Regions from separate parts of the Rhizobium sp. NZLR11 genome, predicted to be linked through region 1. Evidence: predicted binding sites of a transcription regulator. Region 1 holds the regulator's gene; each other region holds the start of a gene.
The links. Region 1 encodes PhoB, which activates phosphate uptake and scavenging genes when phosphate is short. Its sites were predicted from a motif close to TGTCATNNANCTGTCAT; they were not measured.

Region 2: a site for PhoB is predicted at 1,967-1,983, ahead of HJB83_RS12900 (DUF1868 domain-containing protein). Genes of this name have one in related genera too.
Region 3: a site for PhoB is predicted at 2,633-2,649, ahead of phnC (phosphonate ABC transporter ATP-binding protein). Genes of this name have one in related genera too.
Region 4: a site for PhoB is predicted at 3,714-3,730, ahead of HJB83_RS12505 (NAD-glutamate dehydrogenase). Genes of this name have one in related genera too.

Annotation. Positions count from the first base shown of each region.
Region 1 is NZ_JABDWD010000024.1:14,270-22,000, reverse strand. It holds gene argF (ornithine carbamoyltransferase) at 1-620, opposite strand, end outside; gene HJB83_RS29035 (aspartate aminotransferase family protein) at 658-1,857, opposite strand; gene HJB83_RS29030 (GcrA family cell cycle regulator) at 2,281-2,814, shown strand; gene phoB (phosphate regulon transcriptional regulator PhoB) at 2,992-3,675, opposite strand; gene phoU (phosphate signaling complex protein PhoU) at 3,808-4,521, opposite strand; gene pstB (phosphate ABC transporter ATP-binding protein PstB) at 4,566-5,381, opposite strand; gene pstA (phosphate ABC transporter permease PstA) at 5,397-6,716, opposite strand; gene pstC (phosphate ABC transporter permease subunit PstC) at 6,713-7,731, opposite strand, start outside.
Region 2 is NZ_JABDWD010000006.1:177,898-185,628, reverse strand. It holds gene rpmF (50S ribosomal protein L32) at 193-378, opposite strand; gene HJB83_RS12905 (glutathione S-transferase family protein) at 533-1,180, opposite strand; gene HJB83_RS12900 (DUF1868 domain-containing protein) at 1,194-1,916, opposite strand; gene HJB83_RS12895 (transglycosylase domain-containing protein) at 2,116-2,853, opposite strand; gene HJB83_RS12890 (polyprenyl synthetase family protein) at 2,989-3,903, shown strand; gene hisC (histidinol-phosphate transaminase) at 3,913-4,974, opposite strand; gene ispG (flavodoxin-dependent (E)-4-hydroxy-3-methylbut-2-enyl-diphosphate synthase) at 4,991-6,241, opposite strand; gene HJB83_RS12875 (MFS transporter) at 6,492-7,685, opposite strand.
Region 3 is NZ_JABDWD010000020.1:60,588-68,318, reverse strand. It holds gene HJB83_RS27120 (alpha-D-ribose 1-methylphosphonate 5-phosphate C-P-lyase PhnJ) at 1-412, shown strand, start outside; gene phnK (phosphonate C-P lyase system protein PhnK) at 409-1,185, shown strand; gene phnL (phosphonate C-P lyase system protein PhnL) at 1,266-1,973, shown strand; gene HJB83_RS27105 (DapH/DapD/GlmU-related protein) at 1,970-2,587, shown strand; gene phnC (phosphonate ABC transporter ATP-binding protein) at 2,716-3,561, shown strand; gene phnD (phosphonate ABC transporter substrate-binding protein) at 3,648-4,553, shown strand; gene phnE (phosphonate ABC transporter, permease protein PhnE) at 4,619-5,578, shown strand; gene phnE (phosphonate ABC transporter, permease protein PhnE) at 5,586-6,929, shown strand; gene HJB83_RS27080 (DUF1045 domain-containing protein) at 7,074-7,731, shown strand, end outside.
Region 4 is NZ_JABDWD010000006.1:90,665-98,395, reverse strand. It holds gene HJB83_RS12525 (lytic transglycosylase domain-containing protein) at 1-291, shown strand, start outside; gene HJB83_RS12520 (GGDEF domain-containing protein) at 343-1,962, opposite strand; gene HJB83_RS12515 (carbonic anhydrase) at 2,072-2,713, opposite strand; gene pdxY (pyridoxal kinase PdxY) at 2,785-3,660, opposite strand; gene HJB83_RS12505 (NAD-glutamate dehydrogenase) at 3,936-7,731, shown strand, end outside.

The DNA of each region.
Region 1 (7,731 bases):
TGGCAGAGCATGATTTCGGCGCCCTCATTGCGGGCCCAGTTCAGATAGTGATCCTTAGGCTCCGAGCCAAGGGGCACCGCCATGTTCATGCGATAGCCGAAGCGGGCGGCGCCTTCGACCAGCGAATGCAGCACATTGTTGCCGTCGCCGGTCCAGGCGATGGTCTTTCCCTTGATCGGGCCGCGATGCTCTTCGAAGGTCATGATATCGGCCATGATCTGGCAGGGATGGGTGTCATCCGTCAGCGCGTTGATCACAGGCACGGTCGCATGTTCGGCAAGCTCCACCAGGCGCGAATGCTCGGTAGTGCGGATCATGATCGCATCGACATAACGCGACAGAACCTTGGCGGTGTCGCCGATCGTCTCGGCGCGGCCGAGCTGCATCTCGGTGCCGGACAGGAACAGCGTTTCGCCGCCGAGCTGGCGCATGCCGACATCGAAGGAGACGCGGGTGCGCGTCGACGGCTTCTCGAAGATCATCGCCAGCATCTTGCCGGCGAGCGGCTTGTCGCCCGTGCCGGCCTTGAAGGCCTGCTTGCGGGCGAGCGCATCGTTCATGATGGTTCTGAGATCGGCTGAGGTGACCGCGGAAAGATCGAGGAAATGTTTGGGAGCCATGTTCTTACCTGTGCTGCGCCCGAAGGCGGCAATCTCTTCAAGCCGTTTTCTTGACCTTCGCGGCGCGAATGCTCTCGGCGGCGCGCTCGATGCGGTCAAGGCCCTCTCGGGCTTCCTCGGCGGTGACGACGAGGGGCGGAAGAAGGCGGATGACGTTATCGCCGGCGGGTATGCCGAGCAGATGGGCGGCGCGGATCGCCTGCAGCAATTCGGCCGAGGGAATAGCAGCCTTGATGCCGAGCAACAGCCCCTCGCCTCTGATATCCTCGATCACATCGGGATAGCGATCCTTCAGCGAGGCGAGGCCCTGGCGGAAGACGAGTGCTACGTCGCGCACCTGCTGGAGGAAGCCATCGGCGAGGATGATGTCGAGCACGGCGCTGCCGACGGCCATGGCGAGCGGATTGCCGCCATAGGTCGAGCCATGCGTGCCGGCCTTCATGCCGGAGGCGGCCTCTGAAGTAGCAAGGCAGGCGCCGAGCGGGAAACCACCGCCGATGCCCTTGGCAACCGCCATGATGTCGGGCGTGACGCCCGACCATTCATGGGCAAAGAACCTGCCGGTGCGGCCAACGCCGGTCTGGACCTCGTCGAGGATCAACAGCAGGCCGTTTTCGTCGCAAATCTGGCGAAGCGCCTTCATGAATTCGGGGGTGGCAGGACGCACGCCGCCCTCGCCCTGCACCGGCTCGATGAGGATTGCCGCCGTCGCATCGGTGATCGCGGCGCGGACCGCTTCGATGTCGCCGAACGCCACCTGATCGAAACCCGGCGCCTTGGGGCCGAAGCCTTCGAGATATTTCTCCTGGCCACCGGCGGCGATTGTCGCGAGCGTCCGCCCATGGAAGGCGCCCTCGAAGGTGATGATATGGAAGCGCTCGGGATGGCCGTTGGAAAACTGATAACGGCGCGCCGTCTTGATCGCGCATTCGAGCGCTTCAGCACCCGAATTGGTGAAGAACACCTTGTCGGCGAAGGTGGCGTCGGTCAGCCGTTTGGCCAAACGCTCCTGGCCGGGGATCTCATAGATGTTGGAGAGGTGCCAGACCTTGTCGGCCTGCTCCTTCAGCGCGCCGACCACATGCGGATTGCCGTGGCCGACCGAGGTGACGGCAACACCGGCGCCGAAATCGAGATAACGTTCGCCGCTTTCGGTGATCAGCCACACGCCCTCGCCTCGCTCGAACCGCAGCGGGGCACGAGAGTAGGTGTCATAAAGCGGCGCGGCTTCAGCCATGGCGCGGTCTCCCGATCAGAGTTATCAAGCAACGGACTCCGGCTAAGAAAACCAGGCCCGAAAAATTAAAAATGCCGCCTTGCGGCGGCCAGCGGTACTATTTCCTTTTCGCGCTGCAATGTCAACAAAACTGCGCCCTTAGCGCATGCAGCAAGGTTGTACAGCGGTGTTTTCGACCTTCAACAGGCTTTATTGCAGAAATGACACGCTGGGGCAGCAAGTTGGGGAAAACTCCGAATTCGATTCATCCGGATTCATGCGACTCTTGTCACGGAGTCACGCTCACACTAGGTTAAAGTTCAATTACTAGACTGCATGCGGCGGAACTAGTCACCAAAATTGATCAAGCGTTTCTTGTTTCGGAGCTTCCGAGGCAACGGTGAGGGATTCTGCCATCACCAACGCAGAAGGTGGAGACAGGGCATGAACTGGACAGACGAGCGGGTCGAGAAACTCAAGAAGCTTTGGGCCGAAGGACTGAGCGCCAGCCAGATCGCGGCGCAACTTGGCGGTGTCAGCAGAAACGCTGTAATCGGCAAGGTGCACCGCCTGAGCCTTCCGGGCCGCGCCAAGGCCGGCGGCACGGCCGCCACGGCCCGAACGCCGAAACGCAATACATCGGCGCCGCGCGCGCCGAACTTCGCCTCTCGGATCACCACCCGCACCGTTACCCGCCAGCAGGGCGCAACGATGCTGAAGGAAGAGATCGAGATCGAAACGGTCGAGGAAATGGAATACGTGCCGAAAGGCAACGTGGTCGTGCCGATCTCCCGCCGCCTCGGCCTGACGGAACTGACCGAACGCACTTGCAAGTGGCCGGTCGGCGATCCGCTGAAGGATGACTTCCACTTCTGCGGCTGCGAGTCCCCCGACAATTCACCCTATTGCGGCTATCACCAGAAACTCGCCTACCAGCCCGTCAACGAACGCCGCCGGGCGGCAGCGCGGGCGAGCTGAACGGGTGACATTGTCGACATGCAAAAACGGGCTGGAAGGCCCGTTTTTTTATGTGAGTACGTTGGGTGTGGCTGCCCCTCATCCGCCTGCCGGCACCGACCGGGGTCGAGACGAGTGGCTCGACCCCGGTCGGGTTAGGGTGAGGGGCAGAGCTTGCTCGACTTTATCGGAAACCCCTCAGGCTTCCATCGAATAGCCGGCGCCGCGGACGGTGCGGATGACGTCTTGCATGTTGGAGAAGTTCAGCGCCTTGCGCAGGCGGCCGACATGGACGTCGACGGTGCGTTCGTCGACATAGATATCGTGGCCCCAGACGCCGTCGAGAAGCTGCGAGCGGGAGAAGACCCGGCTCGGCGACGACATCAGGAATTCCAGCAGGCGGAATTCGGTGGGGCCGAGGCGGACTTCGCGGCTTTTGCGATGGACGCGATGGGTTTCGCGGTCGAGTTCGATATCGCCGCATTTCAGCACCGTCGACAGCACCTCGGGACGGGCGCGGCGTAGCATCGCCTTGACGCGGGCAACGAGCTCCGGGGTCGAGAACGGCTTGACGACGTAATCGTCGGCCCCGGTCGACAGTCCGCGGACGCGCTCGCTCTCTTCGCCGCGCGCCGTCAGCATGATGATCGGCAGACGTTCGGTTTCCGGCCGCATGCGCAGGCGCCGGCAGAGTTCGATGCCGGAGACGCCGGGCAGCATCCAATCGAGGATGAGCAGGTCGGGCGTGCGCTCCTGAAGCCTGATTTCGGCTTCGTCGCCACGAAGGATAGTATCGACCTCGAAGCCTTCCGCTTCGAGATTGTAGCGAAGAAGCACGCTCAAGGCTTCCTCGTCTTCAACAACTGCAACTCTCGGGATCATGCCTGTCGGTCTCCTCGCGCATGTTCCTTAAACCGGGGTGATTTAAGCAATGCATCCTGCGCAAATTCAGAAAGGTGGCTGCGACCTCTTTGCGCGCCCGGATGGGCGCGCACGCAACGGCTAGTATGGGCTTTATTCCGTGACCGCGCCGACGGTGTTGGCGCTGTCGTCTTTCGGACGGTCACCTTCCGGCTGTGCGCCGGTCGCCATGTAGTAGATCGTCTCGGCGATGTTGGTGGCGTGGTCGCCGATGCGCTCGATGTTCTTGGCGCAGAAGAGCAGATGCGTGCAGCTGGTGATGTTGCGCGGATCTTCCATCATGTAGGTCAGCAGCTCGCGGAACAGCGAGGTGTACATCGCGTCGATCTCGTTGTCGCGTTCACGGATCGCATTGGCCTTGTCGGCGGAGCGCGTCGTGTAGACGTCGAGCACTTCCTTGAGCTGGACGAGCGCCAGCTCGGACAGATGCTCGAGACCGCGGGCGAGCTTGCGCGGAACGCCGGTGCTCTGCACGGCGATGACGCGCTTGGCGGTGTTCTTGCCGAGGTCGCCGACGCGTTCGAGATCGGCGGCGATGCGGATCGAACCCATGATTTCGCGCAGGTCCGAGGCCATCGGTTGACGGCGGGCGATGGTAACGATCGCCTTGTCGCCGATTTCTCGCTCGGCGTGATCGAGGATCACATCGTCGGAGATGACCTTCTGCGCCAGCGCGGTATCGCCGTTGACGAGCGCCCGGACGGCCTCGCTGACCATCTGCTCGGCCAGGCCGCCCATTTCGGAAATCCGCCTGGACAGGAACTTCAGATCATCATCATAGGCAGAAAAAATATGTGTCGATGCCATGGGGCTTTATCCTCGAATAACGGGAAGGCTTGGTGTCGCCAAAATCAACCGAAGCGACCCATGATGTAGTCCTGGGTGCGCGGATCGTCGGGATTGGTGAACATCTTGTCGGTGTCGTTCTCCTCGACGAGATTGCCGAGGTGGAACATGGCGGTGCGCTGCGAGACGCGCGCGGCCTGCTGCATGGAGTGGGTGACGATGACGATCGTGTAGTTCTCGCGCAGTTCGTGGATCAGTTCCTCGACCTTGGCGGTGGCGATCGGGTCGAGCGCCGAGCAGGGCTCGTCCATCAGGATGACTTCAGGGCTGACGGCGACGGCGCGGGCAATGCAGAGGCGCTGCTGCTGACCGCCGGACAGGCCGGTGCCGGATTCATGCACGCGGTCCTTGACCTCGTTCCAGAGGCCGGCACGCTGCAGGCTGGTCTCGACGATCTGGTCGAGATCGGCCTTCGACTTGGCAAGGCCATGGATGCGCGGGCCGTAGGAGACGTTTTCATAGATCGTCTTCGGGAACGGGTTCGGCTTCTGGAAGACCATGCCGACGCGGGCGCGAAGTTCGACGACGTCGATATCGGGATCATAGATATCGTCGGTATCAAGCGTGATCTTGCCGGTGACCCGGCAGCCGTCGATCGTGTCGTTCATGCGGTTTAGGCTCCGCAGGAAGGTCGACTTGCCGCAGCCGGACGGGCCGATCAGCGCGGTTACGGTGTTTTCGCGGATGTTCAGGTTCACATCGAAAAGCGCGCGCTTCTCGCCATAGTAAACCGAGACATCCTTGCCGATCATCTTATAAGGGACGTTGCTCATCTTCTGATCCAGCGCTTTTTCAACTGCAGCTTCCGTCAACATGTTCATGATGTGTAACTCCGTTTACCAGCGGCGCTCGAAGCGACGACGCAAGAGGATGGCGCCCATGTTCATGACGATCAGGAACAGGAGCAGGACGATGATGGCACCCGAAGTCCGCTCGACGAAGGCACGTTCGGCCTCGTTGGCCCACATATAGACCTGCACGGGCAGAGCCGTCGAGGGATCGAGCGGCGTCGTCGGCGCGTTGGCGACGAAGGCGACCATGCCGATCAGCAGCAGCGGCGCGGTTTCGCCGAGCGCATGCGCCAGGCCGATGATCGTGCCGGTGAGGATGCCGGGCATGGCGAGCGGCAGAACATGGTGGAACACCATCTGCATCTTCGAGGCGCCGAGGCCGAGGGCTGCAGCGCGGATCGACGGCGGCACGGCGCGCAGTGCGGCGCGCGTCGCAATGATGATCGTCGGCAGGGTCATCAACGTCAGCACCAGGCCGCCAACCAGCGAAGCCGAACGCGGCAGGCCGACGAAGTTGATGAAGACGGAAAGGCCGAGCAGACCGTAGACGATCGAGGGCACGGCGGCGAGGTTGTTGATGTTGACCTCGATCAGATCGGTCAGCTTGTTCTTCGGCGCAAACTCCTCGAGATAGATCGAGGCGGCAACGCCGATCGGCAGAGCGAGCACCAGCACGATCAGCATCAGATAGAGCGAGCCGATGAGGGCGACGCCAAGGCCTGCGGCCTCCGGACGGCTGGAATTGCCGTTGACGAAGAGGCCGGTGTTGAACTGCTTGTGGAGAGCGCCGCTCGCCTTCAGCTCGTTCATCCAGCCAACCTGCTTGTCGTTGACCTTGCGGTTCTTCTCATCGACCGACAGGTCGATCTGGCCCTTGTTGGCGCTGTCGACATTGGCGTCGGCGAGCACGGTGACATTGACCGTCTTGCCGATGATCGACGGGTCGGCGACGACCATGTCGCGCAGTTGGACCGGCGCACCCTTGGAGAGCATGGCGGATGCATCGCGCACGTCGGGACGGCTTGCGGCATTGACGTTCAGCTGCTTGACGATCGCGTCGCGCAGGAGAACCGGGTAGTTGGCGGCGATCAGCACCGAAGCATCGGTCGCACGCTTATTGCTGGGGTCGATCGTCTTCTCGGAAAATTCGATCGGCAGGGTGATCGCCGTCTGCTGAAAGGCGGTGTAGCCTTTGCCGATCACCGTCCACAGCAGGATGAACAGGAAGATGAGGCCGAAGGAGATGGCGGCGATGCCATAGGCCTGGAACCGGCGTTCGGCGGCGTAGCGGCGCTTGATGCCGATATCGCGGCGCGTGGGCGCCTTGGAAACGGTTATCCCGGCGGGAGAAACAATATCCGTCATTCGTACTGCTCCCGGTATTTGCGCACGATGTAGAGCGCGTAGATATTGAGGCAAAGCGTGATGCAGAACAGCGTGATGCCAAGGGCGAAGGCAACCAGCGTCTGCGGCGAGGTGAACTCGAGGTCGCCGGTGAGCTGATTGACGATCTTGACGGTCACCGTCGTCATCGGCTCGAAGGGGTTGATCTGGATGCGGGCGGCGACACCGGCGGCCAGCACGACGATCATAGTTTCACCGATGGCGCGCGAGGCGGTCATCAGCAAGGCGCCGACGATGCCGGGAAGGGCTGCGGGCAAGACCACTTTCTTGATGGTTTCGGAGCGTGTGGCGCCAAGACCGAGCGAACCGTCACGCAGCGTCCGCGGCACGGCGGTGATGATATCGTCCGACAGCGAGGAGACGTAGGGGATCAGCATGATGCCCATGACGATGCCGGCGGTCAGAACGCTCTGCGCCTGAATGAAGTTGGTGTAGTTGCCGGAGAGCAGGCCGCTGATCTGAGCCGAGAAATCGCGCAGGAACGGGCCGACGGTGACGAGCGCAAAGAAGCCGTAAACGATCGTCGGAATGCCGGCGAGCACTTCGAGCAGCGGCTTAGCGATCCCGCGCAGCTTCGGCGAGGCGTATTCGGCCATGTAGATCGCGGCAAACAGGCCGACCGGTACGGCAACCAGCATGGCGACCATGCCGATATAGAGCGTGCCGAGCAGCAGCGGGATAAGGCCGAACTGACCGAAGGACGAGCTGCCGGCTCCGGCAAAACGCGGGTCCCAGACGGTGCCGAAGAAGAAATCGGCGGCGGGAACGGCGGCAAAGAAGCGGGCGGCTTCCGACAGCATCGAGAATACGATGCCGATCGTCGTTAGGATAGCAATCGAAGAGGCGAGTAGCAGGCCCCAGAGCATGAAACGCTCAACCCGATTGCGGGCGCGGAAGCGCGGGGCGATGGCGCGCAGCGCATAGAAGGCGCCGGCAATGGCGAGGATGAAGACGACCGCCGTCATGGCGAGGCGGC
Region 2 (7,731 bases), on a different contig from region 1:
TATTGCGTCGATTCAAAGTGCTACAGCGTCCTTTGCGCGCCTGAAAAGACGCACGGCGCTGTAGCGGGCTGGAAGAATACTGCCGCAAACCGCTGCCACACTGCAAGTCATTGCAAATATCATATCGCCGAAAAGCAAAAGGCCGGCTTGAGGCCGGCCTTGCAACTTCGATCGGACAAGCCGGATCGGAAATTATGCGCTTTCCTTCGGCGTCAGAACCTGGCGGCCGCGATACATGCCGGTCTTCAGGTCGATATGGTGCGGGCGGCGCAGTTCGCCGGAGTTCTTGTCTTCGACGTAGGTCGGAGCCTTAAGGGCGTCTGCCGAACGGCGCATACCGCGCTTAGACGGGCTTGTTTTTCTCTTCGGTACAGCCATTTCTCTTACTCCACTTGCGGGCAAAACATTCCCACGGCCACACCGGCGGCCGAAACGGACATGTCGCGATTTCGGAATTTCGCGCGCTTATACATGCAAGGGGTGGCCTTGACCAGTCCCCATGCGTATTTTTTGCGAAGCCGATGATTCCGTATCAGACTTCGTCTTCCGGCACGATCCAAGCCTCGGCGCGGGCTGCCTCTTCCCATTTGCGCCAGGCCGGATGCGCCTTCATGGTCGCCATATAGGCCAGCGTGTCGTCCCCGCTGACCAGGTCATAGATCTCGAACCGGTTGACGACAGGCGCAAACATCGCATCCGCGGCCCCGAACGCGCCGAAGAGAAACGGCCCGCCGGATTGCTGTAACAGATCCCGCCAGATCGTCTCGATGCGGCTGATGTCGGCCTCGACCCCATCCGGCAGCGCGATCCTGGCCTTCGGCCGGCGGATATTCATCGGGCAGGCGCCGCGCAGAGCCCGGAAGCTTGAGAGCATTTCCATCGAAACCGAACGGGCGAGCGCCCGCTGGGCGCGATCCGCGGGCAGAAGACCGGCGTCCGGATAAAGCTCGGCGGCATATTCGATGATCGCCAGCGATTCCCAGACCTTCAATGCGCCATGCTGCAGAAGCGGCACGCGCCCGGTCGGAGAGACCGCCTTGATATTCGGATTGCCGCCCGCGTCGTCGAAAGGGATCAGCACCTCCTCGAAATCGATGCCGACGCCCGTCAGCGCCATCCAGGGTCGGAACGACCAGGAGGAATAATTCTTGTTGGCGATGTAGAGCGTCGGTCTAGTCATGAGCCTCTCCCGTTCAGGCGTCGAAATCGAAAATCAGCAATTCGTGGAAATGGTTCATGTCTTCGAACACGCAGAATGCCGGCGGTGCCAGTTCTAAAACAGGGGCCTTGCGGCGGATATCGTCGGCGACCTCGTCGAGCATTGCCTGCCAGCGCGGCAAGGCTTCATCCTCCAGCCGTTCGATCGCATAGGCGAATGTCACGTGGAACTTGTAGTCCTCCTGGTTCGGCTGGCGGTAGCCCAGAAGATCAGCAAACGCGTTGCGCCAGGCGCGCATGACCTTGCGGTCGTTCTCCGTCACCCCGTCGACGAGCAGGCCCGACGGGCGAGCTTCGACGATCGCCACCTTGAAGGGCTCGGCCATCGAAAAACCCTCAAGCCGCGCCGCCAGCAGTTCCGTCATGTCGTCTATCGGCGTCTCGAGAGGGAGATCGCCCGGCCAGCAATCCTGCCGGCGCCTGGTCTCGATGATCCCTTCGAACAGCGTCATGTGAAGGCTGGAGATCGGCGTGAACAGGAACTGTGGAGCTTCGGGCATCGCCAGATATCTCTCACGCGCCTCGATCAACGCCGCCTGCGTCTGCGAGCCCTTGTCGAGATGGCAGACGATGGTATTGCCGGCTTCCGGCAGAAAACCGCCGACCTTGCGATAGCGGCTGCCGAGGTGCGCAGGCGGGTTCGGATTGTGTGTCTTCGAGTAACAGAGAAGCTCTTGCGAAAGCGTCGTAATGGTCATGGGCGACTCAGGGGCTCCAGTTGGACTGCATTCGCCCATATGGCAGAACCAAGAATGTCAGATGACGTTTGGTCCTTCTCCTGCATAATTCCTTAAAGCGTGATCGATTCAAGGACAAACTTATGCAGCAATTCAAGGCTTTAAAGCGCCCTTGTACGCGTCTGAAGGACGCGCGGCGCTGTAACCATAAGCTCCGATCTCACCTATAGATGCACTTGATGTAATCGCCCGAGCCCTGTGCGCGCCTCTCGTTCACGCCGGCAAGCCGACGAAGGCCTCGTCCTGGTTTGCCGGCATTGCGGTCGATCGGGTTCGGCAATGAAACGGCAAGCAGCGATGCCTGGCGTCGCGTCAGTTTCGACGCCGGCACCTTGAAATGATGCTGGGCCGCAGCCTCGATGCCGTAAATGCCGGGACCCCATTCGGCGATGTTCAGATAGATTTCCATCAGCCGCCGTTTCGACAGGACGAAATCCGTGGAGACAGCGAGCGGAAGCTCCATCGCCTTGCGCACGAAGGAGCGGCCGTTCCAGAGAAAGAGGTTCTTAGCCGTCTGCATCGGGATGGTGCTGCCGCCGCGCGTCGCCTGACCTTTCAGCGTATCCTCGACCAGCATCCGCATTTCCGCCCAGTCGACGCCGCCGTGAAAGCAATATTGCCCGTCCTCTGACATCATCACCGACTGCACCAGAGCCGGGGCGACGTCATCAAGCGACACCCATTGCCTGTCGTAACCGCGCAGCAGCACGAGATCGCGCAGCATCAACGTCGAGACCGGGTGAATGAACGGCAGCAGATAGAAAAAGATCAGGGCATAGGGAAGGATCAGCACGATCAGCACGGAAAGAACAATGCGTTTCAATAGACGCCGGTCTCCGAACCATTGCCGACGAGCCGGCATGTCGACGCTGTCCTCTCTCTCCGGCGCTATATCCAATGTTCCCCAGTCCGATTTCGCCCCTGTCGTTGTCATAGCGCCTGTACGGAGCTTATGCCAGAGTGCGTGGCAAATCTTGCTGCGCCATCGACAATTCCGTTGCAAGCCCCGGGGCGCTCATGCCAAACAGCGCCCATGGACGCGAACCGGGACACTTTCGAGACGAGGCTGAAGAACAACGCCCGCGAGATCGAGGCGCTGCTCGACGCATTGCTGTCACCGAGCCCTCTCTCCGATGAAATCGTCAGACCTGAGACGCTGCGCGACGCCATGCATTATGCCGTGCTGAACGGTGGCAAGCGACTGCGCCCGTTCCTCGTCGTCGAAAGTGCCGCCCTTCTCGGCGGTGACGCCGCGGCGGCGCTTCGCGTCGGCGCTGCACTCGAATGCGTTCACTGCTATTCGCTCGTGCATGACGACCTGCCGGCCATGGATGATGATGATCTCCGCCGCGGCAAACCGACGGTACACAAAAAATTCGACGTAGCCACCGCGATCCTCGCAGGCGACAGCCTGCTGACCTACGCCTTCGACATTATCGCCACGCCGGAAACAGCCCTTCCCGAAACGAGCAAGGCATCGCTGGTGCTGGCTCTTGCTCGCGCCGCCGGTCTCGGCGGCATGGCCGGTGGCCAGGCGCTCGATCTCGCGGCAGAAAGACAAGCGCCTGACGAGGCCGGCATCATCCGCCTGCAGGCGATGAAAACAGGCGCGCTGATCCGCTTTGCCTGCGAAGCCGGCGCCCTCATCTCGGCCAGCCCGCCGGACGATCGCCGCCGCCTGCGCGCCTTCGGCGAAAAGATCGGACTTGCATTCCAACTGGCTGACGACATCCTCGACCTGACCTCGGACACTGCAACCATGGGCAAGGCGACCGGCAAAGATGCAGCCCGCGGCAAGGGAACGCTTGTAGCGCTACGCGGCATGGAATGGGCCGAAGCCCAACTCCATCAGCATGTCCGCGATGCCGAGACACTGCTTGCCCCCTACGGCGCCCGCGCCTCGACCCTCATCGCCACCGCGCATTTCATCGCCGACCGGAAGAGCTGAATCGTCGGATCACGCCGACAATATTTCCTTGAAAGCCGAAACCAGGCGCGCGCATTCCTCATCCGTGCCGATGCTGATGCGCAGAAACTCCGAAATACGCGGTTTGGCGAAATGCCGGACGAGAACACCACGCTCCCGCAGAGCAGCTTGAAGCGCTGCACCCGACTGGCTCTCATGCTTTGCAAAAACGAAATTTGCTTGAGACGGCAGCACTTCGAAATCCAGCGCTTCGAGTTCCCGGACGAGACCGTCCCGGCTGGCAATGAGCATCTTTCGGCATGTCTCGAACCACGCCTCGTCCTTGATTGCCGCCGTCGCGGCAACCTGCGCCAGGCGATCGAGCGGATAGGAATTGAAGCTGTCCTTGACGCGCTCCAGCGCCTCGATCAGTTCCCGCCGCCCCAGCGCAAAGCCGACGCGCAGACCCGCAAGCGAGCGCGATTTGGACAAGGTCTGAACGACAAGCAGATTGGGATATTTGCAAATGAGCGGGATAGCGCTGTCACCGCCGAAATCGATATAGGCCTCGTCTATCGCGACGACCGCATCCGGATGGGCGGCGATAAGCGCCTCTATGTCGGCAAGCGGCAGGCCGATGCCGGTCGGCGCGTTCGGATTGGCGATGATGATCGCACCGCACGGCCTGTCGTAATCTGCCAGCCGGATCTGAAACCTGTCATCGACAGACACTTCGACCGTCTCGACGCCGTATAGCAGGCTATAGGTCGGATAGAAGCTGTAGGTCACATCTGGATAGAGAAGCGGCCGCTCGTGTTTCAACAGCGCCTGAAACGCGTGGGCGAGAACCTCGTCGGAACCGTTGCCGACGAAGACTTCTTCCGCCGTCAAACCGTGACGGGCGGCGATCGTCTGGCGCAATTCCGTGGCGGCGGGGTCCGGATAGAGCCGCAGACGATCGTCCGCAGCTTGCCGGATCGCCTCGAGCGCCGTTGGAGACGGCCCATAGGGATTTTCATTGGTGTTGAGCTTGACCAGTCCGGGAATACGGGGCTGCTCCCCCGCGACGTAGGGCTGCAGCTTGCTGACGATTGGCGACCAGTACCGGCTCATCCGAACTTGCGGTCGCTCATTCCGCCGCCGTCCGCTGACCGAAACGCTTCTCGATATAGTCGACGACAAGCGCCTCGAAATCGGCAACGATATGGGGGCCACGCAGCGTCAGAGCCTTCCGGCCGTCGATGAAGACGGGCGCCGCTGGCGTCTCGCCGGTGCCCGGAAGCGAAATGCCGATATCGGCATGTTTGCTTTCGCCGGGACCGTTGACGATGCAGCCCATGACGGCGACGTTCAGCGCCTCGACGCCAGGATATTTCTCGCGCCAGATCGGCATGTTCTTGCGGATGTCGTTCTGGATGTTCTGGGCAAGCTCCTGGAACACCGTCGACGTCGTGCGTCCACAGCCGGGACAGGCGGCAACGACAGGAATGAACTGGCGGAAGCCCATGACCTGCAGGATCTCCTGCGCCACCTGGACTTCACGCGTGCGGTCGCCGTTCGGCTCCGGCGTCAGCGACACGCGGATCGTATCGCCGATGCCGTGCTGCAGTACGAAGCCCATCGCCGCCGACGAGGCGACGATACCCTTGGTGCCCATGCCGGCTTCGGTCAGACCGAGATGCAAAGCATGATTGGAGCGTTCGGCGAGCATGGAATTGACGGCGATCAGGTCCTGGACCTGGCTGACCTTGGCCGACAGGATGATGCGGTTGCGCGGCAGGCCGATCTCTTCGGCAAGGGCTGCCGAAAGCAGTGCCGATTGCACGATCGCCTCGCGGGTCACCTGCCGGGCCGAAAGCGGCGAACCGGCTTCGGCATTCCTGTCCATCAGCGCCGTCAAGAGATCCTGATCGAGCGAGCCCCAGTTGACGCCGATGCGCACCGGCTTGTCGTAGCGGATCGCCATCTCGATGATCTCGGCGAATTGCTTGTCCTTCTTGTCCTTGAAGCCGACATTGCCGGGGTTGATGCGGTATTTCGCCAGCGCCTCGGCACAATCAGGATGATCGGCAAGCAGTTTGTGGCCGATATAATGGAAGTCGCCGATCAACGGCACGTCCATGCCAAGCCGCAACAGCCGCTCGCGGATCTTCGGCACGGCGGCCGCACTCTCGTCACGGTCGACGGTGATGCGCACCAGTTCCGAGCCCGCCCGGTGGAGGGCAGCGACCTGGGCAACGGTCGAATCGATATCGGCCGTATCGGTGTTCGTCATCGATTGCACGACGACCGGCGCCCCGCCGCCGACGATGATGCCGCCGACATCGACGGCAATAGAAGCGCGGCGCGGTTTCGGATCAAAATCGGCGGCTGAGGACATGAAGAGTTTTTGCACCCCTAAAGCATGTCGCGCAAAAGTGTGCAGCGGTTTTGCGATAACGACATGCGTAAAAATAAGAACCTAAAGCGCAAGAAGCGAATCCGAGAGATTGCGACGCGCTTTAGAAACAGTGTCTTTCAGGTGGATCATGACCGCTTTCTTGTCAACCGCCCTTGATATCACTTTTGTTGGGAGGCGGCTCAGAACAGGATTCAGATTTTAGGCCGTCCCGACCTAAAATCATTCTGGTCTAGTGGCCGCTTCCGGAGACTCCATCGGCATAATGGGCCAGGTTAGAAAGCAGGAGAACAACAAGGAGCAGCACCGGCAGCGCCATGAAAACGATGGCGAAACCGATATGCTCGGCGACGAAGCCGATCAAGGACGGCGCAACCAGCATGCCGGAATAGCCCATGGTGGTCACGACAGAGATGCCGATGCCGGGCTTGAGGCCGGGAATGTTGCCCGCCGCCGAGAAAGCGATCGGCACCATGTTGGAAATGCCGATGCCGCAAAAGGCAAAGCCCAGAATGGCGATCTCGGCGTTGGGTGCCAGGCCTGCAAACAGCATGCCGACGATGGCAAACAAGGTGCAGATCCGCAGCGTCTTGACGCCGCCCAGGCGGTCGCGCACCAGGTCGCCGGCAAAGCGCATAATCGCCATCGTCGCCGAAAAGGCTGCGAAACCAAGGCCGGAAAGCGCCACGGATGCATCCATTTCCTGCCGGAGATAGAGCGCACCCCAGTCCAGTACCGCGCCTTCCGGCACCATGCTGAACAAGGCCATCAAACCGAGCAGCCACGGCAGCGGCACCATCGGCAGTCTTGTCTTTTCGTTCCTTGTGTCGGGATGCGGCGGATCAGCAAGGATCATAGGCCAGGAGATAGCCAGGAAGATCGCCGCCAGCACCGTCGCCAGTTCGGCATGACCGAGAATGCCGAGCTTGGAGATCGCGATGCCGCCGAGGCCTGAGCCGATCAGCCCGCCAAGGCTCCAGAAAGCGTGGCAGGACGACATGATGGAGCGGCGCATGGATTTCTCCACCGACACCGCATTGGCGTTCATCGCCACATCCATGGCACCGATGAAGCCGCCGAACAGGAAGAGCGAAATTGCCGCGGTGACGACATTTGGCGCCAGCGTCAATGCCAGCAGCAATGGCAGCACGCAGACAGCCAGGACCTGAACGACGACACGCGAGCCGTGTTTGGCAATCTGCGCCCCGGCGATCGGCATCATCACCAGCGAGCCGACGCCGAAGACCAGGATCATCAGCCCAAGTTCGAACTTGGAGAGCGCCAGGCGCTCGGCAAAATCCGGGATCTTCGGCGCCCAGCAGCCGACGACGAAGCCGTTCATCAGAAAAAGCAGGGAAACCGCCGCCCTGCTTTTGGTAACGAAGCCGCTCCGCGCTCCCGGCGACGCATTCACATGACTATCCATTTCTCGGTCTTCCTCATTGCCGGGCTTATACGCGCCCGGTTTCCCT
Region 3 (7,731 bases), on a different contig from region 1:
GAAGCTCTACGAGGATATCGCCCATAACGGCCGCATCTCCAAGACCTATGCCTATCCGGTGAAGGTACACGGCCGTTACGTCATGGACCCGTCGCCGACGCCGAAATTCGACAATCCGAAGATGCATATGTCGGACGCGCTGCAGCTTTTCGGCGCGGGACGCGAGAAGCGCATCTATGCGGTTCCGCCCTATACCGACGTCGTCAGCCTGGATTTCGATGACTATCCCTTCGACATCCAGCGCTTCGACAAGCCCTGCGCCCTTTGCGGTGCCGAGGATGTCTATCTGGACGAGGTGGTTCTCGACGACAAGGGCGGGCGCATGTTCGTCTGCTCCGACACCGATCACTGCGAAGACCGCCGCGCCCATGGGCATGCCGGCGAGATGTTGGCCCGGGAGGCTGCAGAATGAGCGATATCCCGCTTCTCAAAGTCCATGACGTTTCGAAATTTTACGGCAACCGGATCGGCTGCCGCGACGTCTCCTTCGATCTCTGGCCGGGCGAAGTGCTCGCCATCGTCGGCGAGTCCGGCTCCGGCAAGACGACACTGCTGAACTGCCTCTCCACCCGGCTGCTGCCGAGCACTGGCAGCGTCGAATACCACATGCGCGACGGCAGCTACCGCGACCTCTACCGCATGAACGAGGCCGAGCGGCGTTTCCTGATGCGCACCGACTGGGGCTTCGTGCACCAGAATCCGGCCGACGGCCTGCGCATGACCGTCTCCGCCGGCGCCAATGTCGGCGAACGGCTGATGGCGATCGGCGACCGGCACTATGGCACGATCCGCGCTTCGGCGATCGATTGGCTGGAGCGCGTCGAGATCGACGCCGACCGCATCGACGACCAGCCGCGCGCCTTTTCCGGCGGCATGCGCCAGCGCCTGCAGATCGCCCGCAACCTCGTCACCGGCCCGCGCCTCGTCTTCATGGACGAACCCACGGGCGGCCTCGACGTCTCGGTGCAGGCACGCCTGCTCGATCTGGTGCGCGGCCTTGTTAACGATCTCGGCCTGTCGGCGATCATCGTCACCCACGATCTCGCCGTCGCCCGCCTGCTCTCACACCGGATGATGGTGATGAAGGACGGCTACGTAATCGAACACGGGCTCACCGACCGGGTGCTCGACGACCCGCGCGAACCCTACACGCAACTGCTCGTCTCCTCGATCCTGCAGGTCTGAGCAATTCAAGATTTTACAGCGTCCTTGCGCGTCTTTTCAGGGGCCGGCGCTGTAAATCCGAAACCAGGAAAGAAGACATCATGCCAACGCCCCTCGTCGTTTCCGAAGTCTCGAAAAGCTTCACCATGCACCTGCGCGACGGCATCAGGCTGCCCGTCGTTTCCAATGTCGCCTTCTCGGTCGCCTCAGGCGAATGCGTCGTGCTCGGCGGCCCATCGGGCGTCGGCAAGAGCTCGCTGCTCAAGATGATCTACGGCAATTATGCCGTCGACACTGGCCAGATCCTCATACGCCACGATCAGCGCATCGTCGAGCTCGCCGCCGCCGATCCGCGCACCGTGCTCAACGTGCGGCGCCACACGCTCGGCTATGTCAGCCAGTTCCTGCGCACAGTACCGCGCGTCGCGGCGGTCGATGTGGTTGCCGAACCGCTTGTGGCGCGCGGCGAAGACGCCGCCACGGCACGGGAAAAGGCGGGCGCCCTGCTTGCCAGGCTCAACCTGCCGGAAGCGCTCTGGCAACTTCCACCCGCCACCTTCTCCGGCGGCGAGCAGCAGCGCGTCAACATCGCCCGCGGCTTCATCACCGAGCACACGATCCTGCTTCTCGACGAACCCACAGCCTCGCTCGATGCCAAAAACCGTGCCGTCGTCGTCGGCATGATCGAGGAGAAGAAGAAGGCGGGTGTCGCGCTTCTCGGCATTTTCCACGACGAGGAAGTGCGCGAGGCGGTCGCCGACCGCATCCTCGACGTCCAGCTGTTCTCGCCTGGAAAGATCGCCGCATGAGCCGCAAGCTTGGCATCGAGCCCTATGTGCATGAGACGGCATCCGTCAGCGATTCCACCTTCGGTCGCTATACGGAGGTCTCCGAGCGCTGCCGCATCAGCGAGGCCACGTTCGGCGACTATTCCTACATCATGCAGGATGGCTCAGTCTGGTGCGCAACGATCGGCAAGTTCGTCAATATTGCCGCCGCCGTGCGCATCAACGCCACCAATCATCCGACCTGGCGGGCGACGCTGCATCATTTCACCTATCGTGCCGCCGACTACTGGCCGGACGGCGACATGGAAACCGATTTCTTCGCCTGGCGGCGGGCAAACCGCGTGACGATCGGCAACGATGTCTGGATCGGCCATGGGGCGACCATCCTGCCCGGCGTCACCGTCGGCAACGGCGCGGTGATCGGCGCCGGTGCGGTGGTATCGAAGGATGTCGCTCCCTACGCGATCGTCGGCGGCGTGCCGGCCAAACCAATCCGCGAACGCTTTCCAAGAGAGATCGGTGAACGGATGGACAGGCTTTCCTGGTGGGATTGGGAGCACGACCGGCTGCGCCAGGCGCTGCAGGATTTCCGCAACCTGAGCGCGGAAGATTTCCTGTTCCGCTACGGTGGTTAAACCGCCGATATAGATGCGCAACAAGCGCGGGGATATGTGACAGGACTTACACAAATATGACATGGGAGGTTCATCAAGCGGGACTAATGCGATGCTGACCAAGGCCTGGAGTGCAAAGGGAAAGCATGATGTTCGAGCTGAAGAATGTCACACGTCGTTTCGGAAAAAAGCTCGCCGTCGATTCCGTCACGCTCGACATTCCTCAGGGCCAGATGGTCGGCATCATCGGCCGATCCGGCGCCGGCAAGTCGACGCTCTTGCGCATGATCAACCGGCTGCAGGAACCGAGCTCCGGCTCCATTCATTTCGCCGGCGTCGAGGTCTCCGGGCTTCGCGGCCGGGCGTTGCGCAACTGGCAGCGCGATTGCGCGATGATCTTCCAGCAGTTCAACCTGGTGCCGCGCCTCGACGTTCTGACCAATGTCATGCTCGGCCGCCTCAACCACCGCTCGACGCTTCTGAGCCTGCTCAACATCTTCACCCGCGAGGAACGTGTACATGCCATCGCTGCGCTCGAACGCCTCGGCATCGAGCAGACGGCGTTGCAGGCATCCGGCACGCTTTCCGGCGGCCAGCAGCAGCGCGTAGCGATTGCACGGGCGCTGATGCAAAACCCGAAGATGGTTCTTGCCGACGAGCCGATCGCCTCGCTCGATCCGCTGAATGCCAAGATCGTCATGGATGCGCTGCGCGATATAAACGAGCGCGAGGGCATCACCGTCATCACCAACCTTCACACGCTCGACACCGCCCGCAACTATTGTGAGCGCATCGTCGGCATGGCCGGCGGCCGCGTCGTCTTCGACGGCAAGGCTTCGGAACTGACCGCCGAGGCAGTGAAGGCAATCTACGGGACGGACAAGGATGGCGCCGGCATCGACGAAACGATGACCTCGACGTCCATCAATATCGCTCCCGAGCGGGCAGACAATCAATCCGCCGGCGCCCAACCGCTGGCGCTGGCCGGTCTCTGAGCGAGCCGGCCGCGATCGAGCGCCCGCGTCAAGGGCACACTTCTTCGTAACGGAAGACCGGGGGCACCGGTCAATAGGAGAGACACATGTTGAAGAAAGCACTCTTTGCGGCAACGGCGCTCTTCGCGCTCGTCGGCGCCGCCAACGCGGCAGATCTCAAGGAATTCCGCATCGGCATTCTCGGCGGCGAAAACGAAACCGACCGCCTGCGCAACTATGCCTGCCTTGCCGACCACCTGAAGCAGGAATTCGGCTTCGAGAAGGTGTCGCTGTTCCCCGCCGCCGACTATGACGGCGTTATCCAGGGCCTGCTCGGCGGCACGCTCGACTTCGCCGAACTCGGCGCTTCCGGCTATGCAGCCATTTACATCAAGGACGAGAAAGCTGTTACGCCGATCCTGACGACGCAGCAGAAGGACGGCTCGACGGGTTACTACTCGGTCGGTCTCGCCCTGAAGTCCTCCGGCATTAAGAATATCAAGGACGCCAAGGGCAAGAAGCTCGGCTACGCCGATCCGGATTCCACCTCCGGCTATCTCGTGCCGCTGACGCAGATCCCCAAGGACACGGGCATGCCGAACGACAAGTTCTTCGCCTCGACGCAGTTCAACGGCGGCCACGAGAACAACCTGCTTGCCGCTTATGACGGCAAGGTCGACGTTGCCGTCGACGACTCGTCGGGCATCGGCGAATTCAAAGACGGCTACACCTCCGGCACCTTCCGCAAGGAAGTCGACAAGGGCGCCGTCGATCCGAACAAGCTGGTTGAAGTATGGCGTTCGCCGCTGATCCCGAACGGCCCCCTCGTCGTTCGCAACGCCCTCGGCCAGGACTGGCAGACGAAGCTTGCAGCCTTCTTCACGGCTCTGCCGGAGAAGGATCACAAGTGCTTCGCGGCTGTCGAAGGCGGCGACTACAAGGGTTACGCCCCGGTCAAGCACGACTTCTACAACGCCGTCGTCGAAGTTCGCAAAGCTGCCATCGGCGGCTGATCGGTTTCTGGAATGCGGGGCGGCCGGAAACGGCCGCCCTTTATCTTTGATCGGGCGAGGCGTCCATGACTATTGCCGATACACAGCCGCACATGCAGAGCACGCAGGAGATCGGCACCGCCTGGGAGCGGATGGTCGCCAAGCGCCGCTTCTACACTATCCTCGGCCTGGTTATCTTGATTGCTGCCTTCGTCAGTTCCGTCCGCTTCGCCGACGAGAGCAATGCCGGCCATTTCTTCGACCGCCTGCCGCATCTCTTCGACTTTTTGAGCTGGCTCATCCCCAGGGACTGGAACGATGTCTGGCGTGCGCTGTTCGACATTGCGAGCGTCAACGACAAGGGCGGCGAGGAATTCAATTTCGACAAGGGCCGCGTCTACATCTGGGGCGCTTTCTACATCCCCGAATACTTCGAGCTGATGATCGTCACCATCAACGTGGCGCTGATCTCGACAATCATCGCCTTCGTCTTTGCCGTTCCCTTGAGCTTCTTTGCCGCCCGCAACCTGACGAGTTCATGGCCGCTGCGCATCGTCGCCAAGCGCCTGATGGAATTTTTGCGCGCCTTCCCTGAGATCGTTATCGCCGGCCTGTTTTCCGCGATCCTGTCGATCGGGCCGGTGGCTGCCATCATCGCCATCACCCTGCACACGATCGGCGCGCTCGGTAAACTCTTCTACGAAGTGGCCGAGAATATCGACATGAAGCCCGATGAGGGCATGAAAGCCGTCGGCGCCAACTGGTGGGAGCGCGTCCGCTTCGCCGCTCTGCCGCAAGTGCTGCCGAATTTCACCTCCTATGCGCTCTTACGCCTAGAGATCAACGTGCGCGCCTCGACCATCATCGGCGCCGTCGGCGGCGGCGGCATCGGCGAGGAGTTGAAGCTTTCGATCTCGCGCGGCTTCGGCGCGAAGACGATGGCGCTCGTTCTGCTGCTGTTCGTGACGATCGTCGCCGTCGACCAATTCTCCGCATGGCTGCGCCGCCGCCTCGTCGGCGAGCACGCCTTCCTTCTGCAACATTGAGGCCGCCATGACGGTGATCGACGCAAACCGCATGCATGAGATAGAAACACGCTATCCGGAATATTTGCACCGGTCGTTCCGCCAGCGTTTCGGCGGGCTGATGATCCTGATCGCGACGCTGCTCTATAGCCTCTATGCCGTCTGGTTCTTCGACCTGCCCAAGCTTTTCGCCGAAGCCCATTGGGAGCGCGTCGGCATCTATCTCAGCCAATGGGTGAGCTACGACGTTCAGCCGGAATTCCGCATCGGGGATGACGGTTCGATCGACATCCACTATCCACGCTTCTCGCCGCTCGGCGACAATCCGCATGCGGACTGGCTGGTCAACAATCCCGATGGCAGCATCACGGTTTCGATCAGCGGCACCAGCCGCACCGTCACCGTCTCGAAGAGCGAGACGACCGTCACCGCGCATGGCATCAGCGTTCCCGTCGAGGTTTCGAGCGGTGCGCCGAAAGTTGTCGGGCCGGTGCCCGGCTGGATGACCGTCTATGACGACAATGTGCTCGCCGATCTCGGCTTTGCCGGCGACGTCAGCATTTCCGTCGACCGGGTGAAGATCCGCAAGCGTTTCATCGGCTGGGCGAATTTCATCTTCGACACGCAATCGTCCTTCTTCGACAAGCCGGTCGGCGAGGTCGTCAGTCTCATCGTTTCCGGCCCGCGCATCAAGCCCGACCAGTCCAACCTGGCGCTCGCCTTCGACGACATTTGGAACAACAGCGAATGGCAGCACGGCGATGTCTGGACCAAGCTTTTCCAGACGATCGTCATGGCATTCCTCGGAACGCTGCTCGGCTCGCTCACAGCCTTCCCGCTGGCCTTCCTGGCGGCGCGCAACATCACGCCGAACCGGCTGCTCAATCAGATCCTGAAGCGCTTTTTCGATTTCCTGCGCTCGGTCGACATGCTGATCTGGGCGCTGTTCCTGACGCGCGCCTTCGGGCCTGGCCCGCTTGCCGGCAGCGGCGCGATCTTCCTCACCGAGACCGGCACGCTCGGCAAGCTCTATTCCGAAGGGCTGGAGAATATCGACAACAAGCCACGGGAAGGCATCAAATCGACCGGCGCTCAGACCGTGCTCGTCCATCGTTACGGCATTATGCCGCAGATCGTTCCCGTCATCGTCAGCCAGACGCTCTACCAATGGGAATCGAACGTGCGCGGCGCGACCATCATCGGCGCCGTCGGCGCGGGCGGCATCGGCCTCAAATTGTGGGAGGCCATGCGCACCAACGCCAACTGGGAAAACGTCGCCTACATGGTCATCCTGATCCTGATCGTCGTGTTCATTTTCGACGCCGCCTCGAACGCGCTGCGCCACCGGCTGATGGGCACGAAAACCCACTGATATATCCGCTCCAAAGGCCGTGGCGGCGCTGCCGCCATCATCATTCTGTCACGGAAATCTTTTAGCCGGGAGCCTGCTTGCGGTTCGCCGCCAAATCACTGCACATTGCGCTCCCCCGTTTCGATGATCCTCAGGATAAAAGCCTTGCGCTATGCTCTCTATTTCTCGCCGCCGAAGGACGATCCCCTGACCGGCGAGGCGTCGCTCTGGCTCGGCCGCGATGCGTTCACCGGCGAGACCTATTCTGCGTCAGAACATGAGAGACTGGGTGCGGCGGAGCAGTTCGAGCTGACCGCGGATCCTCGCCGCTACGGCTTTCACGCGACGATCAAGGCACCGTTTTCGCTCGCCGCCTCGGTCACCGAGAAGGATCTCATGGCCGTTGCCGAGGATTTTGCCGCGCGCACTGAAGCTTTCGAGATTCCTGAACTCGTGCTGGGCCAGCTCGGTCGTTTTTTTGCCCTCGTTCCCGGTTCTCTTCATCAACCTCTTCAGGATTTCGCCGCGAAGGTGGTAAGGTCCTTCGAACCGTTCCGCGCAACGCTTTCCGAGGCCGATATGGCGCGGCGCAACCCGGAGAAGCTCAGCGACAGCCAGCGCACCCATCTGCAGCGCTGGGGTTATCCTTATGTGATGGAGGATTTCGGCTTCCACATGACACTCACCGGCCAGGTGCCCGAGACACGCGCCGCAGTGATGAAAGCGATCCTGACCGAGCGTTTTGCCGATTTCACCGGTCGGCCGCTTACGATTTCGGGCCTTGCCGTCTTCACCGAAGAAACGCGCGGCGCCCCGTTTAAAG
Region 4 (7,731 bases), on a different contig from region 1:
AGCCCGCAGGCCAAGGGTGCTGCCCACGGTGAAATCGGCCAGACGCAGTTTCTGCCGCGCAATGTCGTACGCTTCGGCGCCGATGGCGACGGCGACGGCCGCGTCGACATGGTCGGTTCCCGCGCCGATGCCCTGGCCTCGACTGCGAATTTCCTCAAAGGCCATGGCTGGAGCGCCGGCGCCGGCTATCAGCCCGGAGAGCCGAATTTCGTCGCCATCCAAGGCTGGAACGCCGCCAGCGTCTACCAGCAGGCGATCGCCTATATCGGCCAGCAGATCGACGGCAAATAGGCCTTCATCGACAACGTTACCCGAAAACGCCGCTGCGACATGCGGCGTTTTTCATGTTCGGGTATCAAAACCGCCGCCCGACGCCTTCTTGCGTCGCTCCTCCTTCGCCGGCGCCTGCACGATCGGTCCCGAAACGACGCAGTTGCGGCCGGAGGCCTTGGCGGCATAGAGCGCCAGGTCAGCGCGCTTGACCAGATCCTCGAAGTTCCGGTTGGCGGCTTCATTTGCCCGGCCGGCGCATCCGAAACTCGCCGTCACCTTGAGAACATCGCCGCTCTCCAAGGATATTTCCGCCGCTTCGATCGCCAGCCGCACGCGCTCGGCAATGATTGCAGCATCGTCAGGCGTCGAATCCGGCAGAAGCGCCAAAAACTCCTCGCCGCCATGGCGCACCAGCAGATCGAAGGAGCGAAAATTTTGACGCGCGACGCCCGCGACCTGCCGGAGCACGGCATCGCCGGCATCATGCCCGTTGATATCGTTGACCTTCTTGAAATGATCGAGGTCGAAGAGGACGACGGAGATCCAGCGCGACCCGTGCTCGGCCTGCGTCAGAAGCGCCGATGCGGCGACCTCGAAGCCGCGCCTGTTGTACAAGCCAGTCAGAAGATCGGTCTGGGCGGCGTTGCGCAACTCGCTGACCAGTGTCTCGCGATCCCGCGTCAGCCGGTCGATCAGGCGCAGGCCCCTTGCCGCCAGCGTCATCACCAATGTGGCGAGAAGCAACAGGCCGGCACACAGCCCCAGGATCAGCGTCAGATGTATATGCGCGCGCGTCGACAAGTTTTCGCCGGTCTCATGAATATCTTTTGCGGCCTCGACCATCTTCTCCTGCAGGAAGATCATGCGTTCGCTCTGCGCAGTAGCCCAGACGTCGCGCACTACGCGCGTCGGCTGCGATCCGGCAAGGATCGCATCGGTGATCGCATTCGCCTTCACCTGGTCGCTACGGGCAAGATAGGCAACGATGTCGCGCAAGATCGGCGCCGTGGAATGAAAGACCATGTGGTCCATGCCCTCACCGAGCATGACCTTGCCCTGTACGAACAGCTCCACCGGAAACCGCGCGGAAACGCGGTGATCGAGGTAGCGAGTGCCGACGCCGGTAATCAGTCTTTCGCCGTAATAGGTCAGCAGAATACCCATCAGCTGGTTGGATTTCTCAAGCAGCACCGGATCGCTGATCAGTGGTGAAAGCGTGTCGACGACGGCAAGCTGCTTGAGAGCTGCATACCAGTAGATAGAACCGGGATCGCTGCCGGCGTAAAGGCCCTGGTCGACGGCGTTGCGGGCGGCAACGATGCGGCTATAGGCAAGGCTGAGAATCGATAATTCGCCGGCCAGCCCTGGGTCGAGCGCATCGCGGGAGGGCAGTGTGGCATAGAAGGCCAAGCGCTCGCGATCGAGCGTCACCCGGCTTCGCTGCATGTCGGCGGCAGTCGCGTTGTTGGGACGTGCGAGGTAGAGGCGGGTGGCGCCAATTTCACTCAGGATCTCCGTGGCGGCGATCGACCCGCCGCGGGCAAGCACGTCGGCGAACTGCCTGTCCTTTTCGAGATCCCTGTATTGTCTGAGCGAAGACCTTATGACCACGACGCCTTCAATGAGCATGAAGACGAAGGGCAGCATGATGGCGGCCAGGATAACCCTTTTGATGGTTTCGAACTTCATCGCCAATCGCCACGGTGATCAAAACGTCGGTCGTGCGCGACCAATTGACGGCATCTTAGCAGCAATTCTTAATAAACTGATAAAGCGGCGGATCCCTAGATTTCTGGCCCTAGATTTCTGGACGAATGAAGTCACGAGTCTCAGCATCCATCACCCAGAGTTCGCCTGTGGAGATATCGAACCATGCGCCATGGAGGTGCATTTTTCCTGCTTCCTCGAGCGCCTTGATGTCGGGAAAGCTTCTGAGATTGTCGATCGAATTGCGGATCGAGACACGCTCCAGCGCCGTCTGCCGCTCGGCCGCCGTCATCACATCGTTGCTCTGGATCTGCTCGGCGGCGGGCTTGACCAGCGACATCCAGCGGCCGATGAAATCGCCGGGCGACAGCGGCTCGGCGTTCGGATCGAGCGCTGCACGGATTCCGCCGCAGCGGCCATGGCCCATCACGACGATATCCGAGACCTTCAGCGCCTGCACGGCAAATTCGAGCGCGGCCGACGTCGAATGGAAGTGACCGTCCGGCTCGTAAGGCGGCACCATGTTGGCAACGTTGCGAATGACGAAGAGCTCGCCCGGGCCGGCATCGAAGATCAGCTCCGGTGCCGCACGTGAATCCGAACAGGCAATGACCAGCGTATGGGGACTCTGACCGTTTTCGGCAAGCTGCCGATACCTGTCGCGGGCGTCGGCATAACGTCCGCTCATAAAGTTGCGATAGCCGTCCAGAAGAGGATTTGGAAAACGCTGCATGCTTCTGGATTAGCGCGCGCGGAAGACAAGATCAACTGCTGCACTGCAAAATGAACGCATTGGCCGATGTGTCATTTTTTCCGCCGCTGCGCCGGATGCACGAGCCGGCGCATCTGCACCATGGCCATCGGCGTCGAAAGGCTGGAAGCATCGCTTGCCAACATCAATTCGTTGCTGCCGCGCTTGACGGCGCGCGCAAGCACCTCGAAGACGCTGGCGGTGGCAAGCTGAAGCGCTTTTTCGTCCTCGAGGCCGGAAAGCAGGCGCGACAGGAAGACGGCAGCAAGCAGGTCGCCGAGCCCATTCGGCGGATTTTCGACGACGCGGTGCTCGGCAAGAAGCGCGTGACGGCCGGAAAGATAGAGATTGCCGGTACCGCCCGCCATCATCGGCACGGCCGAGGTGACGAGCATGCGCGATGGTCCGAGCGCCAGCGCCGCCTCCATGATCGCGCTATTGTCTTCAAGCGCTGCCCCCGAAAGCCATGCGAGTTCGTAGCGGTTCGGCGTCGCCAGCGAGGCGAGCGGGATGAGATGATCGCGAATAGCCTCTGCGGTCGCTTCCGGCACGTAGAGGCCGCCGAGATCGCCCATGACGGGATCGCAGACATAAAGCAGTTCCTGATTATCTTGCCGGAGCGCAGCGATCAGCCGGGCGACGGAACGCGCCTGGGCGGCATTGCCGAAATAGCCCGAAAGCACCGCCCTGACTTCGCCGATCCAGGGCGCGCGGATTAGATCGTCGATCGCCGCGTCGAAATCCGCTTCCGCAAATGTCAGCCGCGTCGAGCGGCCGTGGCCGGGATGCCAGGGAAGCACGATGGTCGGCAGCGCCCAGACAGGATGACCGAGCGTCTCCAGTGCAAAGACCGCCGCCCGGTTGCCGACCGAACCGCGCACCACATGACTGGAGATGACAATGACTGCGCCCGCTGCATTTTCCGACATGATACCGAGGTCCGAATGATGATCGCGTTTTGATGATCTTTTTGACGGCGCGCTGTCAACCATTCTTCACGTGGGCATGGAAATGTAGGCGAAACGAAAACTAAAAAGAGGCTTCCCCGTTCGTTTTGGCCAGGAAAGCGAAAAAATCCCTCTTCATTTCCTATTTTGAGGGTCAAAAAAGCATCAAGACAATCGTTCGGGCCTCCATTTTAGAGATTTTTTCGAAGAATCTTCTGTTAGCTTGCAGAAAATCAGTCCATTGCGGGAGGCGATCCATGGCTGCCAGAAACAATCCGAAACGGGAAAAGCAGATCGAAAGCGCACGCAAGATCGCCAAGGCGACGGGCGAGGCGCATCTCGATCCGGAAATACTCTTCGGCCGGGCCAGCAATGACGATCTCGAACTCTATACGCCTGAGATGCTGGCGCTCTCCGCCGTGCATTCGGCAAAGGAACTTGCCGCCTGGAATGGCAAGGCGCCTCGTGTCGGCATCGACACCATTGCCGATGTGACGCCAGATGGCATTGCCGTTTCGGTGCTATCGGTCACCGACCGGAACATGCCTTTTCTGTTTGAATCGGTCATGGGTGAAGTGACGAGCACCTATCGCGACCTGTTCATGGCCGTGCATCCCATCCTGATCATGGAAAAGGGTAAGGCGCCGGCGATTTATTCCGCCGATCATCCGAGCGACCCGGCCAACCGCGTCAGCCATATCCAGCTCCACATTGCGCCGCTCAACTTCGCCCAGGCCGCAGATCTCGTCAAACGTGTCGAAACCGTGCTCGAGCAGGTCCGCCTGTCGGTGTCCGACTGGAAGCCGATGCTTTCCAAGATCGACGGGGTGATCGCCGAGCTCTCAGCCAACGGCACCACCCGGAAGAAGGCTGATCGCGATGAGGCAATCGCCTTCCTGACATGGCTGCGCGATGAGAATTTCACTTTCCTCGGGATGCGTGAATATGTCTATTCCGGCAAAGGTTCCGATGCCAGGGTCGAACGCGACAAGGGTGCTGGCCTCGGCATGCTCTCCAACCCGGATGTGCTGGTGTTGCGCACCGGCAAGGACGCCGTGACGACGACGCCTGAGATCCTGGCCTTCCTCGACGGCCCCGATTTCCTCATCGTCACCAAGGCAAATGTGAAATCGATCGTCCATCGCCGGGCCTATATGGATTATGTCGGCGTCAAACGTTTCGACGCTGCGGGCAACGTCACCGGCGAACTGCGCATCGTCGGGCTCTTCACTTCGACGGCCTATACGTCGCTCGCCTCTGAAATCCCGCTGCTGCGTTCCAAGATCGAAAAGGTGAAGGAGCATTTCGGCTTCGACCCGATGAGCCATTCCGGCCGCATGCTCGACAACACGCTGGAATCTTATCCGCGCGACGACCTTTTCCAGATCGACACCACGTTGCTTGCAAATTTTGCCGAACAGATCAATGACTTGGCCGACCGTCCGCGCGTGCGCGTCCTGCCGCGCATCGACCATTTCGACCGCTTCGTCTCGGTGATCATCTACGTGCCGCGCGAGGAATACGACTCGATCGTCCGCGAGCGGATCGGCACCTATCTGAAGACTGTCTATGACGGTCGTGTCTCCGCCTATTATCCGGCTTTCCCGGAAGGCGGCGTGGCGCGCGTGCATTTCATCATCGGCCGCTCCGGCGGCAAGACGCCGCGTATTCCGCAGGCAAAGCTCGAGCAGGTGATCCGCGAAATCACCGCTCGTTGGGACGACCGTTTCGAGGCGCTGGCCGGGGCCAAGGCGCCGAAGATATCGGTCGACCAGGCCTTCCAGGATTCCTTCACTCCGGAGGAAACCGTTGCCGACCTCGCCGATATCGGCGCCTGCGCCGCTGGCGAGCCGCTTCGCATCCAGTTCTACCATCGTCCGGAAGAACGGGGCCGCATCCTCTCGCTGAAAATCTTCCACGCCGGCGGCCAGCTGGCGCTGTCGCGCCGCGTACCGCTTCTGGAAAATCTCGGCTTCAATGTCGTCAGCGAACGCACCTTCGACATTGGGGTGCCGGCCGCCGATGGAGAAACGAAACTCGTCGTGCTGCACGATATGGAGCTCGAGGCCCGCAATGGCGGCGACATAGACCTGCAGCGCTACGGCGCTGCCCTCGAAGAAGCCTTCGTCGCCGCCTTCGCCGGCACGATCGACAATGACAGCTTCAATCGGCTGATCCTTTCGGCCGGGCTTTCAGCGCGCGAGACGAACGTGCTGCGCGCCTATGCACGTTATCTCCGCCAGGCCGGCATTGCCTATTCGCAGGATTACATCGCAACCACGCTCGACAAATATCCTGCTGTCGCCGCCGCCATCTTCCGGCTGTTCCACGACACGCTCGATACCACGCTTTCCGAGAAGGCCCGCCTCAAGAAGCTTGCCGACCTGCACCAGGCGATCGAGGCCGAGCTTACCGACGTGCCGAGTCTTGACGACGACCGTATCCTGCGCCGTTACGTCAATATCGTCGATGCGACGCTTCGCACCAATTATTTCCAGAAGAATCCAGACGGCTCCCCAAAGTCGATGCTGGCCTTCAAGCTTGATCCGCACCTGGTCGACGGCCTGCCGCAGCCGAAACCCTTCCGCGAAATGTTCGTCTATGGCGTCGAAGTCGAAGGCGTGCACCTGCGCTTTGGCAAGGTGGCGCGCGGTGGCCTGCGCTGGTCGGATCGTGCCGAGGATTATCGCACCGAGGTGCTCGGCCTCGTCAAGGCCCAGCAGGTGAAGAACGCGGTCATCGTGCCGGTCGGCGCCAAGGGCGGCTTCTATCCGAAGAAGCTCCCCATCGGCGGCAGCCGCGACGAGATCTTCAATGCCGGCCGCGAGGCTTACAAGACCTATATCCGCACGCTGCTGTCGATCACCGATAATATATCGAGCGCCGAGATTGTGCCGCCGAAGGACACCGTTCGGCTCGATGGTGACGATCCCTATTTCGTCGTCGCCGCCGACAAGGGCACCGCAACCTTCTCCGATACCGCCAATGCGCTGGCCCAAGAAGCCGGCTTCTGGCTGGACGATGCCTTCGCCTCCGGCGGCTCGGCCGGTTACGACCACAAGAAGATGGGCATCACTGCCCGCGGCGCCTGGGAAACCGTCAAGCGCCATTTCCGCGAAATGGACATCGACATCCAGACGACGCCCTTCACCGTTGCCGGCGTCGGCGACATGTCCGGCGACGTCTTCGGCAATGGCATGCTGCTCTCTCCGAAGATCCGCCTCATATCCGCCTTCGACCACCGCGACATCATCATCGATCCCGATCCCGATATGGAAAAGACGCTGGCCGAGCGCCAGCGTCTCTTCGACCTGCCGCGGTCAAGCTGGCAGGATTTCGACAAAACCGTGCTCTCCAAAGGTGCGATGATCATCTCCCGCGCGGCGAAATCGGTCACTCTGACCCCGGAAGCGGTTGCCGCGATCGGCCTCGACAAGGCCGTGGCGACGCCCTTCGAAATCATCACGGCGATCTTGAAGAGCCCGGTCGACCTGCTCTGGTTCGGCGGCATCGGCACCTATGTGAAAGCGGCGCCCGAAACCGACGCCGAAGTTGGCGACCGCGCCAACGACCCGATCCGCGTCACGGCGGCCGAAGTGCGCGCCAAGGTGATCGGCGAGGGCGCAAACCTCGGTGTCACCCAGAAGGGCCGCATCGCCTATGGTCTCAAGGGCGGGCGCTGCAATTCCGACGCCATCGACAACTCGGCCGGCGTCAACACCTCGGACGTCGAGGTCAACATCAAGATCGCGCTGGCAGCCGCCATGCATAACGGGCGCATGACGCGGGCAAAACGCGACCAGCTTCTGTCCTCGATGACCAGCGAAGTGGCGATCCTGGTGCTACGCAACAACTACCTGCAGTCGCTGGCGATCTCGCTGACGGAACGCAAGGGCACGGCAAACGGTCTCGAACTCGGCCGTTTCATGAGCGTGCTCGAGGCCGCCGGCCAGCTGAACCGCAAGGTCGAGACTTTGCCGGACGAGCAGAGCCTTGCTGAACGCTATGCCGCCGGCAAGCCGCTGACGCGGCCGGAAATCGGCGTGTTGGTAT